DNA from 3 places in the Metapseudomonas furukawaii genome. Region 2 is predicted to be linked to each of the others. Evidence: predicted binding sites of a transcription regulator. Region 2 holds the regulator's gene; each other region holds the start of a gene.
The links. The regulator sigma-54, encoded in region 2, starts transcription at its own class of promoters, with help from an activator protein. The targets are predictions, from matches to a motif close to ANTGGCATNNANNTTGCTNT.

Region 1 (4,195 bases), 1.4 Mb from region 2:
TTGTAGATCTGGGCGACAGCGGGCAGGGCAAGTGCCAGCAGCAGGGCGGCGAGCAGGGGACGCATGGCGCGATCTCCATTCATGCAGTGCCGCTAAGCCTTGCACCGGCCGGGCCGGCTGGCAAGCGCGGCGCGGTGGGGTTGTGCGGCACTGCCGCAAAGGCTCCTGGCATCCGCGGGGCGAGTCCTGTTCGTGTCACCAGGCCGCTCTCCCTGGTCCTATCGGTTTCATCCGCGCGGCCCGAACGTTCGGATCGCCACAGACAGAGCGATTGACCCAAGACCGTCCTCAGGTCGCGGTTTCCCGGGCACTCAAATGAAAAAGGCCTCCCGAAGGAGGCCTCTCAATCATGCCGCTCGCGCGGTCATGGCTGGATCAGACGCTGTAGTACAGGTCGTATTCCAGCGGGTGCACGAAGGTGCGCACCTTGATCTCTTCTTCGCTCTTCAGCTCGATGTAGGCATCGATGAAGTCGTCGGAGAACACGCCGCCCTTGGTCAGGAAGGCGCGGCCCTTGTCCAGCTCTTCCAGGGCTTCCTTCAGGCTGCCGCAAACCTGCGGTATCTCTTTCGCCTCTTCCGGCGGCAGGTCGTACAGGTTCTTGTCGGCGGCATCGCCGGGGTGGATCTTGTTCTGGATGCCGTCCAGGCCGGCCATCAGCAGGGCTGCGAAGCACAGGTAGGGGTTGGCAGCCGGGTCCGGGAAGCGCGCTTCGATGCGGCGGGCTTTCGGGCTGTTGACGTACGGGATACGGATGGAAGCGGAACGGTTGCGGGCGGAGTAGGCCAGCATGACCGGGGCTTCGAAGCCGGGTACCAGACGCTTGTAGGAGTTGGTGGACGGGTTGGTGAAGCCGTTCAGGGCCTTGCCGTGCTTGATGATGCCGCCGATGAAGTACAGGGCGGTGTCGGACAGGCCGGCATAGCCTTCGCCCGCGAAGGTGTTCTTGCCATCTTTGGAGATGGACATGTGAACGTGCATGCCCGAGCCGTTGTCGCCGTACAGGGGCTTCGGCATGAAGGTCACGGTCTTGCCGTAGGCGTCGGCCACGTTGTGCACGCAGTACTTCAGGGTCTGAACTTCGTCAGCCTTGGCGACCAGGGTGTTGAACTTCACGCCGATCTCGTTCTGGCCGGCAGTCGCCACTTCGTGGTGGTGAACTTCGACCACCAGGCCCATTTCTTCCAGGGCGTTGCACATGGCGGTACGGATTTCGTGGTCGTGGTCGACCGGCGGTACCGGGAAGTAGCCGCCCTTCACGCCCGGACGGTGGCCCTTGTTGCCGCCTTCGATGTCGGCGTCGGTGTTCCAGGAAGCCTGTTCGGAGAAGATCTTGAACATGGAGCCGGAGATGTCGGACTTGAACTTCACTTCGTCGAAGATGAAGAACTCCGGCTCCGGACCGACGAACACGGTGTCACCGATACCGGTGGACTTCAGGTATTCCTCGGCGCGGCGGGCGATGGCGCGCGGGTCGCGGTCGTAGCCTTGCATGGTGCTCGGCTCGATGATGTCGCAGACCAGGATCAGGGTCGGCTCTTCGGTGAAGGGGTCCAGGACGGCGGTGCTGTCGTCCGGCAGCAGGATCATGTCGGAGGCTTCGATACCTTTCCAGCCGGCGATGGAGGAGCCGTCGAACATCTTGCCGTGCTCGAAGAAATCGTCATCGGCGTCACGGGCCGGCATGGTCACGTGCTGCTGCTTGCCCTTGGTGTCGGTGAAGCGCAGGTCAATCCACTTCACGTTGTGTTCTTTGATCAGTTGAAGCGACTTCGACATGTTGTCCTCCAGGTGGATGGGGGCAGGAACCTTGCCTCCCAAAAAAGTTCGGGGTGAAGCCGGAGCGGGATAGTCCGCCAGGGCGACCTGCCTCACAAGGGAGCAAATTGCGTGCCAGTGCCCCGGAATGGGCAGGAGCCCCAAAACTCAAGCCTGGCGGGGCCTCTGCTCCGATTGGGCGCAGATTTGCGCACCCTTTTCGTGCCTGTCGTGGCGCAGGTGAACCAATTTGGTGCGTTGCGCGATTCATTGAATGATTTTGGTCAAAGCTTGAACAATTTCCGCTATAATCCGCGCCCCTCTTTTTCGGCCGCTCCCGCAAGCGCTGTTTTCATGAAACTCATCGTCAAAGTCTTCCCGGAAATCACCATCAAGAGCCGGCCGGTGCGCAAGCACTTCATCCGCCAGCTCTCGAAGAACATCCGTTCGGTCCTCAAGGATCTTGATCCGGAACTCGAGGTGACCGGCGTCTGGGACAACCTGGAGGTCGAGACCCGCCAGGCCGACCCCAGGCTGTTGCGGGAAATGATCGAGCGCCTGGTCTGCACGCCGGGCATCGCGCACTTCCTCGAGGTGCACGAGTACCCCTTGGGGGACTTCGACGATGTGCTGGAGAAGTGCAAGCTGCATTACGCCGACCGCATTCCCGGCAAGATCTTCGCCGTGCGTTGCAAGCGTGCCGGCAAGCATGAATTCACCTCCATGGAGCTGGAACGTCATGTCGGCAGCCGCCTGCGCCAGGAGTGCAACGCCGCCGGCATCTCCCTGAAGAATCCGGAAGTGGAAGTGCGGATGGAGGTGCGCGACCAGCGCCTGTTCGTCATCCACCGCCAGCACGACGGCATGGGCGGTTATCCGCTGGGCTCCCTGGAGCAGACCCTGGTGCTGATGTCCGGTGGCTTCGACTCCACCGTCGCCGCCTACCAGATGATGCGTCGCGGCCTGATGACCCATTTCTGCTTCTTCAACCTGGGTGGCCGTGCACACGAACTGGGCGTGATGGAAGTCGCCCATTACCTCTGGGAGAAGTTCGGTCGTTCCCAGCGCGTGCTGTTCATCAGCGTGCCCTTCGAGGAAGTGGTGGGCGAGATCCTCAGCAAGGTGGACAACAGCCAGATGGGCGTCGTGCTCAAGCGCATGATGCTCCGTGCCTCCACCCACATGGCCCGCAAGCTGACCCTGGACGCGCTGGTCACCGGCGAGGCCATCTCCCAGGTGTCCAGCCAGACCCTGCCCAACCTCTCGGTGATCGATTCGGCCACCGACATGCTGGTGCTGCGCCCGCTGATCGCCAGCCACAAGCAGGACATCATCGATACCGCGACCCGCATCGGCACCGCCGAGTTCGCCAAGCACATGCCGGAGTACTGCGGCGTGATCTCGGTGAACCCGACCACCCGCGCCAAGCCCGGCCGCATCGAGCACGAGGAAGCGCAGTTCGACATGGCCATCCTCGAGCGCGCCCTGGAGCGCGCGCGCCTGGTGCCCATCGACCGGGTCATCGACGAACTCGGCCAGGACCTGAAGGTGGAGGAGGTGCGCGAAGCCCTGCCGGGCCAGATCGTCATCGACATCCGCCACCCCGACGCCCAGGAGGACGATCCCCTGGAGCTGCCGGGCATCGAGGTCCAGGCGCTGCCGTTCTATGCGGTCAACAGCCGCTTCAAGGACCTGGACGCCAACCGCCAGTACCTCCTGTACTGCGACAAGGGCGTCATGAGTCGCCTGCACGCCCATCACCTGCTGAGTGAGGGGCATGCCAACGTCCGGGTCTACCGACCCGAAAGCCTGAAGCCGGAAGCGGGACGCTCGAAGTGAAAAGAGCCTGCCCGATCAACCGAAACGTCATCTGGCGTAGCCATCCTCCCGACCGGACCGTGCCGCCACTTCCAGCTTTCAGCTTCAAGCCTCCCGCTTTCATCTAGGACCCAAGACTGTGATCGAAAAACTGAGAAACATCGCCATCATCGCCCACGTTGACCATGGCAAGACCACCCTCGTCGACAAGCTGCTGAAGCTCTCCGGCACCCTCGACCGCAAAGAAGCGGAAAACGAGCGCGTGATGGACTCCAACGACCAGGAGAAAGAGCGCGGCATCACCATCCTGGCGAAGAACACCGCCATCAAGTGGAACGGCTACAACATCAACATCGTGGACACCCCCGGCCACGCCGACTTCGGCGGTGAGGTGGAGCGCGTGATGTCCATGGTGGACTCCGTGCTGCTGGTGGTAGACGCCCAGGACGGCCCCATGCCGCAGACCCGCTTCGTGACCCAGAAGGCGTTCAAGGCCGGCCTGCGTCCCATCGTCGTGGTGAACAAGATCGACCGTCCGGGCGCGCGTCCCGACTGGGTCATCGACCAGATCTTCGACCTGTTCGACAACCTGGGCGCCACCGATGAGCAGCTCGACTTC
Region 2 (4,195 bases):
TTCGGCTCCAGCAGTTCGGTGTGCAGCAGGGTCCGTTCCGCCAGCTCTGGAAGCAGGCCGGCGGGCAGGTTGTCGATGCAGTAGAAGCCGTGGTCCTCGAGTACATCGAGGGCGGTACTCTTGCCCGAACCGGAGCGGCCGCTGACGATGACCAGGCGCATGGGCAGGTCCTAGCGTCCGCTCTGAACGTCCACCACCACCTGGTACAGGCTGGTGCTGTCGGGCGCCTGGCGCAGGCGTTCGCGCACGTCGGCACGGTCCAGCATGCTGGCGATCTGGCGCAACAGTTCGAGGTGCTCGTCGGTGGCGGCTTCCGGGACCAGCAGCACGAGCAGCAGGTCCACGGGGGCGCCATCGATGGCGTCGAAGTCGACGGGTGCGTCGAGACGGAGCACCGCGCTGATGGGCGCGGTGCAACCGGCGAGTCGACAGTGGGGAATGGCGATGCCGTTGCCGAAACCGGTGGAACCGAGTTTCTCCCGGGATACCAGGCTTTCGAATATGTCCTGGTAATCGAGGTCGGGAAGGTCGCGAGCGACCAGCTTGGCGATCTGTTCCAGTACGCGTTTCTTGCTGCCACCCGGCACGTTCACCAGGGAACGGCCGGGGGTCAGGATTTGCTCAAGTCGGATCATAGGGAGGGAGGGTCAGCGGGCAGTGGCACCCTGCTGGCGGTTCAATTGCTTCTCCTTGTGCTTGATCAGTTGGCGATCCAGCTTGTCGGTAAGCAGGTCGATGGCGGCGTACATGTCTTCATGTTCCGCGTTAGCAACGACTTCGCCGCCGGCGATGTGCAAAGTGGCTTCGATTTTCTGTTTGAGTTTCTCGACATGCATGATCACCTGCACGTTGGTGATTCTGTCGAAGTGGCGCTCCAGACGGTCGAACTTCTCGACAACGTAGTTGCGCAGGGCGTCGGTCACATCCAGTTGATGTCCACTGATGTTGACTTGCATACCGCTTTCTCCTTATTGCCCGTGTATAAGAGACAGGCTAACGGGCCTGCCACCGGAACACTTTGGCGTGGGTCAATTTCCGCGTCACATCAATCGCTTTCGTTCGCTGGAAGGCGCTATTCCGAGGGATTCCCGGTACTTGGCGACTGTGCGACGGGCCACTTGAATGCCCTGTGCCTCCAGTAAACCAGCGATCTTGCTGTCGCTCAACGGCTTTTTCGGATTTTCCGCTGCAACCAGTTTCTTGATGATGGCGCGGATCGCGGTAGACGAGCATTCGCCGCCTTCCGAGGTGCTGACGTGGCTGGAGAAGAAGTACTTCAGCTCGTAGATACCGCGGGGGGTGTGCATGAATTTCTGGGTGGTCACGCGCGAGATGGTGGACTCGTGCATGCCCACGGCTTCGGCGATGTCGTGCAGGACAAGGGGCTTCATGGCCTCGTCGCCGTACTCCAGGAAACCGCGCTGGTGTTCGACGATCTGGGTTGCCACCTTCATCAGCGTCTCGTTGCGGCTCTGCAGGCTCTTGATGAACCAGCGCGCTTCCTGCAGCTGGTTTCGCATGAAGGTGTTGTCGGCGCTGGAGTCGGCGCGCCGGACGAAGCCGGCGTAATGGGGATTCACTCGCAGGCGGGGTACCGCCTCCTGGTTCAGCTCCACCAGCCAGCGTTCATTGTGCTTGCGGACGATGACATCGGGTACCACGTACTCGGGCTCACTGGCCTCGATCTGGGAACCGGGGCGGGGATTCAGCGCCTGGATCAGCGCGATGATCTGCTTGAGCTCATCCTCCTTGACCTTCATGCGCCGCATCAGCTGGCTATAGTCGCGGCTACCGAGGAGGTCGAGGAAGTCGCCGACCAGTCGCTGCGCTTCGGTCAGCCAGGGCGTGGTGGCGGGCAGCTGGCGCAGTTGAAGCAGCAGGCATTCGCGCAGGTCGCGGGCGCCGATGCCGGCGGGTTCGAACTGCTGGATGCGATGCAGCACCACTTCGACTTCGTCCAGCTCGACACCGAGTTCGGGGTCGAAGGCGTCGACGATCTCGGCCAGGGACTCCTCGAGGTAGCCATCGTTGTTGATGCAGTCGATCAGGGTGACGGCGATCAGGCGGTCGGTGTCGGACATGGGGGCCAGATTCAGTTGCCACAGGAGGTGGCTCTGCAGGCTCTCCCCGACGGAGGTGCGGGAGGTGAAGTCCCACTCGTCATCATCGTTGCTGGGCAGGCTGCTGGCGCTGGTCTGGTAGACGTCCTCCCAGGCCGTGTCCACCGGAAGCTCGCTGGGGATGCGTTCGTGCCATTCGCCATCTTCCAGGGGCTCGTTGCTGCCCTCGGCGCTGGACTCCTGGAAGCTCGTGTCCTGGCTGCCGGTGTTCGGCGACTGATCCCCTTCGGCCATGGGATCGGAGGTGTCGAAATCCTCGCCATCCTCCTGCCGTTCGAGCATGGGATTGGATTCCAGCGCCTCCTGGATTTCCTGCTGGAGGTCCAGGGTGGAGAGTTGGAGAAGGCGGATGGCCTGTTGCAGCTGCGGTGTCATCGTCAGCTGCTGGCCCATCTTGAGGACTAGCGATGGTTTCATGGCAGAGGGCTTGGGACCTTATTCGCCGGCGCATTCGCGCCATCCACTACAGGGCGCCGAAGCGCCGCCAGGAAGCAAATTATATGCCTGACCTTGAAGGAAATTCCTAGTTCCCGCAAGCCATCTTGTAGGTGAGCGAGCGGGAAACTACAGCCTGAACTCGTGGCCCAGGTAGACTTCCTTCACCAGTTGGTTGGCCAGGATGGCCTCCGCATCGCCTTCGGCGATCAGTTGGCCGTCACTGACAATGTAGGCGGTCTCGCAGATGTCCAGGGTCTCGCGCACGTTGTGGTCGGTGATGAGGACGCCGATGCCCTTGGCCTTGAGGTGATGGATGATCTGCTTGATGTCGCCTACGGAAATCGGGTCGACGCCGGCGAAGGGTTCGTCGAGGAGGATGAACTTCGGCGCCGTCGCCAGTGCGCGGGCGATTTCCACCCGACGACGCTCGCCACCGGAGAGGCTCATGCCGAGGCTGTCGCGGATGTGGCTGATATGGAATTCCTGCAGCAGGCTTTCCAGTTCCCGGCGGCGTCCGGCGCGGTCGAGTTCCTTGCGGGTCTCGAGGATTGCCATGATGTTGTCCGCCACGCTGAGCTTGCGGAAGATCGAGGCTTCCTGCGGCAGGTAGCCGATGCCCGCTCGGGCGCGGCCGTGCATGGGCTGGTGGGTGACGTCCTGCGAGTCGATCAGGACGCGGCCCTGGTCGGCCCTTACCAGGCCGACGATCATGTAGAAGCAGGTGGTCTTGCCCGCGCCGTTGGGGCCGAGGAGGCCGACGATCTGACCGCTGTCAATGGACAGGCTGACGTCGCGGACCACCTGACGGCTCTTGTAGCTCTTGGCCAGGTGCTGGGCTTTGAGAGTCGCCATTACTGTGCTTTCTGCTCTTTCTTCTTCGGCTGGATCACCATGTCGATCCGCGGGCGCGGCGTGGTGACGTTGCCGCCCGTGGCGCGGCCGGCGTTTACGATCTGGCGTTGGGTGTCATAGACGATCTTCTCGCCTTCGAAGGTATTGCCTTCCTGAACCACCTTGGCCTGGTCGAGCAGGATGATGCGCTCGTTGGCGGCGAAGTACTGGATGGTGAGTCCGTAGGCCTTGACGATCTGCTTGTCCACGGCAGGCTTCTGCTCGTAGTAGGCGGGCTTGCCCACGGAGGTGAAGACTTCGATGTCGCCGTTGGCATCCTGGGTGATAGTGACGGTGTCACCGGTGATCTTCAGCGTGCCTTGGGTGATCACCACATTTCCCCGATAGACCGCTACGCCTTGCTTGTCGTCGAGCTCTGCGCTGTCGGCCTGGACGCGAATCGGTTGCTCGCGGTCGGACGGCAATGCCCAGGCGGCGGCACTTCCGAGTGCGGTGCCCAGGCTGAGCAACAGGGGGAGGGTATTAACGAACCTCATGCTGGCCTCTTACGTTGGACTGCAGGATCATCCTGCTGTCATTCAAGTACGCTTTCATTCCTTGTGCCGTGGTCACCCCATTGGCCGCGTCGATTTTAACGGCTTGCTGGGTCTGCGCATATTCCTGATCGGGGAATACGGTCAGCCGGCTGGTGGTCAGGATGGTGGGACGGCCCTTGGCGTCGGTGCGGGCCACCCTGACCTGGTCGATCAGTTCCACCTGCTTGCCTTCGGGGCCTACCTCGCCAC
Region 3 (4,195 bases), 1.2 Mb from region 2:
CCTTCGCCCATGAAAAAGCCCGCCTGGGCGGGCTTTTCTACTGGCCGTCCTCAAATGGGGCGGCTGCCGTACTTGCTGTCCGGCTTCTTGGGCGGGTCGGCAACCACATTGGGCTCGACTTCCTGCACCTTGCCACCACGGGCCAGGAACTCTTCCATCGCCCTGGCCAGGGCATCGCGCTCTTTCTGCTTGGCTTCGATGCTGGGCAGTTCCTCGACCTCGACGGTGGCCTTGGCCTTGCCCTTCCCGGAGGGAGCCGCTACCTCACCATCCTCGCTGTCGCCATCACTGTCATCGGCTGCCGCCAGCTCCTCGCCGTCGTCCTCGTCGCCCGCTTCCAGCTCGTCTTGTTCCAGTTCTTCGTCGCTCATGTTCTACCTCATGCCTTGCCAAAGCAGGTTAGTTATAGCCCAGCTGCGCCAGGTTTCTAACGCTGCCGGAAAAAATTCAGGACGCCTCGCCATGCAAGGTCGCCATCAGTTTCCGGGCACCGCCATGGTCGCGGTGTTCCCCCAGATAGACACCTTGCCAGGTGCCGATCGCCAGCCGCCCATCACGAATCGGCAGGCTCAGCTGGCAGCCCAGCAGGCTGCCCTTGAAGTGCGCGGGCAAATCGTCCGGCCCTTCGTAGTCATGTTCATAGCCGCTTTCGCCCTGAGGCACCAGTCGATTGAAAAACCGCTCGAAGTCACGCCGAACGGCGGGATCGGCATTTTCATTGACCGTCAGGGAGGCGGAGGTGTGCTGCAGCCAGAGGTGCAACAGACCGACGCGATAGCGCCCGAGTTCCGGCAAGGCCGCGAGGATCTCCTCGGTGACCAGGTGGAAGCCGCGGGGCCTCGCACGCAGGGTGATCAGGGTCTGCCGCCACATCCGCAAATACCTGTCCAGGCTCGTACGGCCGGCATTCTAGCGCGGCCGTCGAAAAAGCAAAGGGCGCCTTTCGGCGCCCTTCGCGGTGTCCCGGTGAAGCCCCCGCCGGCGGTCGCCGGACGGGGCCCCGGAAGGATCAGAGGTTGTAGCCGCGCTCGTTGTGCTGAGCCAGGTCGAGGCCGACGGTTTCTTCCTCTTCGTTGACACGCAGACCCATGACCGCGTCCAGCACTTTCAGGATCACGAAGGTCACGATGCCGGTGTAGACCACGGTCACCACCACGCCTTTCAGCTGGATGAAGAACTGGGCGCCGATGTCATCGACGGCACCGAAGCCACCCAGGGCCGGGGCCGCGAAGATACCGGTCAGCAGGGCGCCGACGATGCCGCCGATGCCGTGAACGCCGAAGGCGTCGAGGGAGTCGTCGTAGCCCAGCTTGCGCTTCAGGCTGGTGGCGCTGAAGTAGCAGATCACGCCGGCGATCAGGCCGATGATCAGGGCACCCATGGGGCCGACGGTGCCGGCGGCCGGGGTGATGGCGACCAGGCCAGCCACCACGCCGGAGGCGATACCCAGCGCGCTCGGCTTACCGTGGGTCAGCCACTCGGCGAACATCCAGCCCAGGGCGGCGGCGGCGGTGGCGATCTGGGTGACCAGCATGGCCATGCCGGCGGTGCCGTTGGCGGCTACGGCGGAGCCGGCGTTGAAGCCGAACCAGCCGACCCACAGCATGGCGGCGCCCACCAGGGTGTAGCCGAGGTTGTGCGGAGCCATCGGGGTGGTCGGGTAGCCCTTGCGCTTGCCCAGCACGATGCAGGCAACCAGGCCGGCCACGCCGGCGTTGATGTGCACCACGGTGCCACCGGCGAAGTCCAGCACGCCCCAGTCCCACATCAGGGCGCCATCACCGCTCCACACCATGTGGGCGATCGGGGCGTAGACCAGGGTGAACCAGACGCCCATGAAGATCAGCATCGCGGAGAATTTCATGCGCTCGGCGAAGGCACCGACGATCAGGGCCGGGGTGATGATGGCGAAGGTCATCTGGAAGGTGATGAACACGCTCTCGGGGAAGGCCGCCACCAGGCTGTCGACGCCGAGGCCGCTGAGGAAGGCCTTGTCGAAGCCGCCGACGAAGGAGCTGAGGTTGACGACACCCTTTTCCATGCCGGTGGTGTCGAACGCCAGGCTGTAGCCGAAGACGACCCAGAGGATGCTGATGAGGCCGGTGATGGCGAAGCACTGCATCATTACCGACAGGATGTTCTTGGAGCGCACCATGCCGCCGTAGAACAGGGCCAGGCCGGGGATGGTCATGAAAAGAACCAGCGCGGTCGCGGTCAGCATCCACGCGGTGTCACCGCTGTTCAGCACCACCTCGTCGGCGGCCATGGCCAGGCCGGGGGTAACGAGGGACAAAAGGGCTCCTAGCCCTGCGGCTTTACGCAGAGTCATGTTGTTTTCTCCTGGGGCGTTGGGGTTCGGAGGCTTAGATCGCGTCTGTGCCGGTTTCGCCGGTACGGATACGGATGGCCTGTTCCAGATTGACGACGAAGATCTTGCCGTCACCGATCTTGCCGGTGTTGGCAGCCTTGGTGATCGCCTCGATGACGCGGTCCAGTTGGTCATCGGCGATGGCCACGTCGATCTTCACCTTCGGCAGGAAGTCGACGACGTACTCAGCGCCGCGATACAGCTCGGTATGGCCCTTCTGACGCCCGAAGCCCTTGACCTCGGTGACGGTGATGCCCTGCACACCGATCTCCGACAACGACTCACGCACGTCGTCGAGCTTGAAAGGCTTGATGATGGCGGTGACTAGCTTCATGAAACTCTCTCCCGTGTTTGGTTGACTTGCCCCAGGAAAAACGCGAACCCGGAGCAAGTCTAAGCGCAGTGTCTGGCTTTTGTAACGCGTCGGACCGCCCTGGCACGGCATTCCGACCTCAACCAACCGCTTCTGGCGAAACACTCCCCCGCCTCGCCTGGTGCACCGGAACTGCATCGGTGCATGCGTCACTCCCGACGTAGCAGAATCCTTGCCAGATCCAAACAAAGCTCGTCTTTTCAAGCAGATAGTGGCGCAGTGCCGGTTACACGCCCTCTCGGCACCGCCCTCATCGCACCAAAGGAGTGCATGGCGCCCCATCGCACCGCTCAAAAAGTGTGCAGTCCCGTGTTCCCGAACCGGGCGCCGGGCCCCGTGGTAGACTCGCCTCCATTCACCTACGGATACCCACCATGCTGCCGCCCAAAGCCCTGCTCGACACCCTAGCCGCCACCGCTTCACGCCTGTTCAGCGCCGACAGCCCGCTGCCCCGCGCCGAAGTGGAGGCCCAGTTCAAGGTCCTGCTGCAGAGCGCCTTTAGCAAGCTCGACCTGGTCAGCCGCGACGAGTTCGACAGCCAGATGGTGGTACTCGCCCGCACCCGCGCCCGCCTGGAGGCCCTGGAAGCCAAGGTCCTGGAGCTGGAAGCCAAAGTGAACCCGCCGACCACGGAGTAATCCCGCTCCGGCCCGGCGGACCGATCAAGGAGTGATCCATGTCCCTGGCCATCGTCCACAGCCGCGCGCAGGTGGGCGTCGAAGCCCCCGCCGTCACCGTCGAGGCGCACATCGCCAACGGCCTGCCGTCCCTGACCCTGGTGGGCCTGCCGGAAACGGCCGTCAAGGAGAGCAAGGACCGCGTCCGCAGCGCCATCCTCAACAGCGGCTTCGATTTCGCTCCCAGGCGCATCACCCTCAACCTCGCCCCCGCCGACCTGCCCAAGTATTAAGAACAACGCTATTTGATAATGAGTCCATCTCGAGTGAAAATAGACTAGTGCTATTTGATAATCAGAGAGGGCGCGTTGGGGGCTGTAAGACATGAATCCCTAGCACTGGGCGGGGTTTGGCGGATCGCTGCATTCGGCGCAACCGCACCTCACACACCTTCCCCCGGCAATATCTCGTCCGATGTCCGCTTCCTGGTGAAGCTGCGAAATCTAGAAAAAAATCAGAGCAAGATCGTCCAGGTGCCCGTGGGTGAAATGCCGCTGCTTTACCACGAGGCAGTCGTCGTCGACGGATACATCTCTCAGGAAGAACGCTTTCAGCCAAAGCTCCGACAGGGAAACGAACTCCTCGACTACGCACCAAGCAATCTCAGAATCTTCCGCCGCCTGGCCACTGAAAATGACCAACTCATCATCCCCCCAAGCAAGACTGGCACTCCGCCGGCCGATGATGACTTCAACGGTTACTTTCTAGGTATCGGGCAGGATGGTGACCCCTACAGCCTCATCATCCCTGCTGCAGAGGTCCTGCGGTTCTTCTACG

Region 1: glnA (glutamate--ammonia ligase) is a predicted target of sigma-54. The motif match lies at 1,879-1,898, and genes of this name have one in related genera.
Region 3: glnK (P-II family nitrogen regulator) is a predicted target of sigma-54. The motif match lies at 2,902-2,921, and genes of this name have one in related genera.

The regions. Positions count from the first base shown of each region.
Region 1 is NZ_AP014862.1:5,821,330-5,825,524, reverse strand. It holds gene KF707C_RS26925 (DUF4124 domain-containing protein) at 1-65, opposite strand, end outside; gene glnA (glutamate--ammonia ligase) at 376-1,779, opposite strand; gene thiI (tRNA uracil 4-sulfurtransferase ThiI) at 2,113-3,597, shown strand; gene typA (translational GTPase TypA) at 3,716-4,195, shown strand, end outside.
Region 2 is NZ_AP014862.1:1,039,146-1,043,340, forward strand. It holds gene rapZ (RNase adapter RapZ) at 1-161, opposite strand, end outside; gene ptsN (PTS IIA-like nitrogen regulatory protein PtsN) at 171-635, opposite strand; gene hpf (ribosome hibernation-promoting factor, HPF/YfiA family) at 648-956, opposite strand; gene KF707C_RS04825 (RNA polymerase factor sigma-54) at 1,041-2,537, opposite strand; gene lptB (LPS export ABC transporter ATP-binding protein) at 2,685-3,410, opposite strand; gene lptA (lipopolysaccharide transport periplasmic protein LptA) at 3,410-3,946, opposite strand; gene lptC (LPS export ABC transporter periplasmic protein LptC) at 3,933-4,195, opposite strand, start outside.
Region 3 is NZ_AP014862.1:5,978,731-5,982,925, forward strand. It holds gene sutA (transcriptional regulator SutA) at 51-371, opposite strand; gene KF707C_RS27655 (secondary thiamine-phosphate synthase enzyme YjbQ) at 448-873, opposite strand; gene KF707C_RS27660 (ammonium transporter) at 1,010-2,329, opposite strand; gene glnK (P-II family nitrogen regulator) at 2,364-2,702, opposite strand; gene KF707C_RS27670 (accessory factor UbiK family protein) at 3,116-3,379, shown strand; partial or broken gene KF707C_RS27675 (magnesium chelatase domain-containing protein) at 3,418-3,645, shown strand; gene KF707C_RS27680 (hypothetical protein) at 3,706-4,195, shown strand, end outside.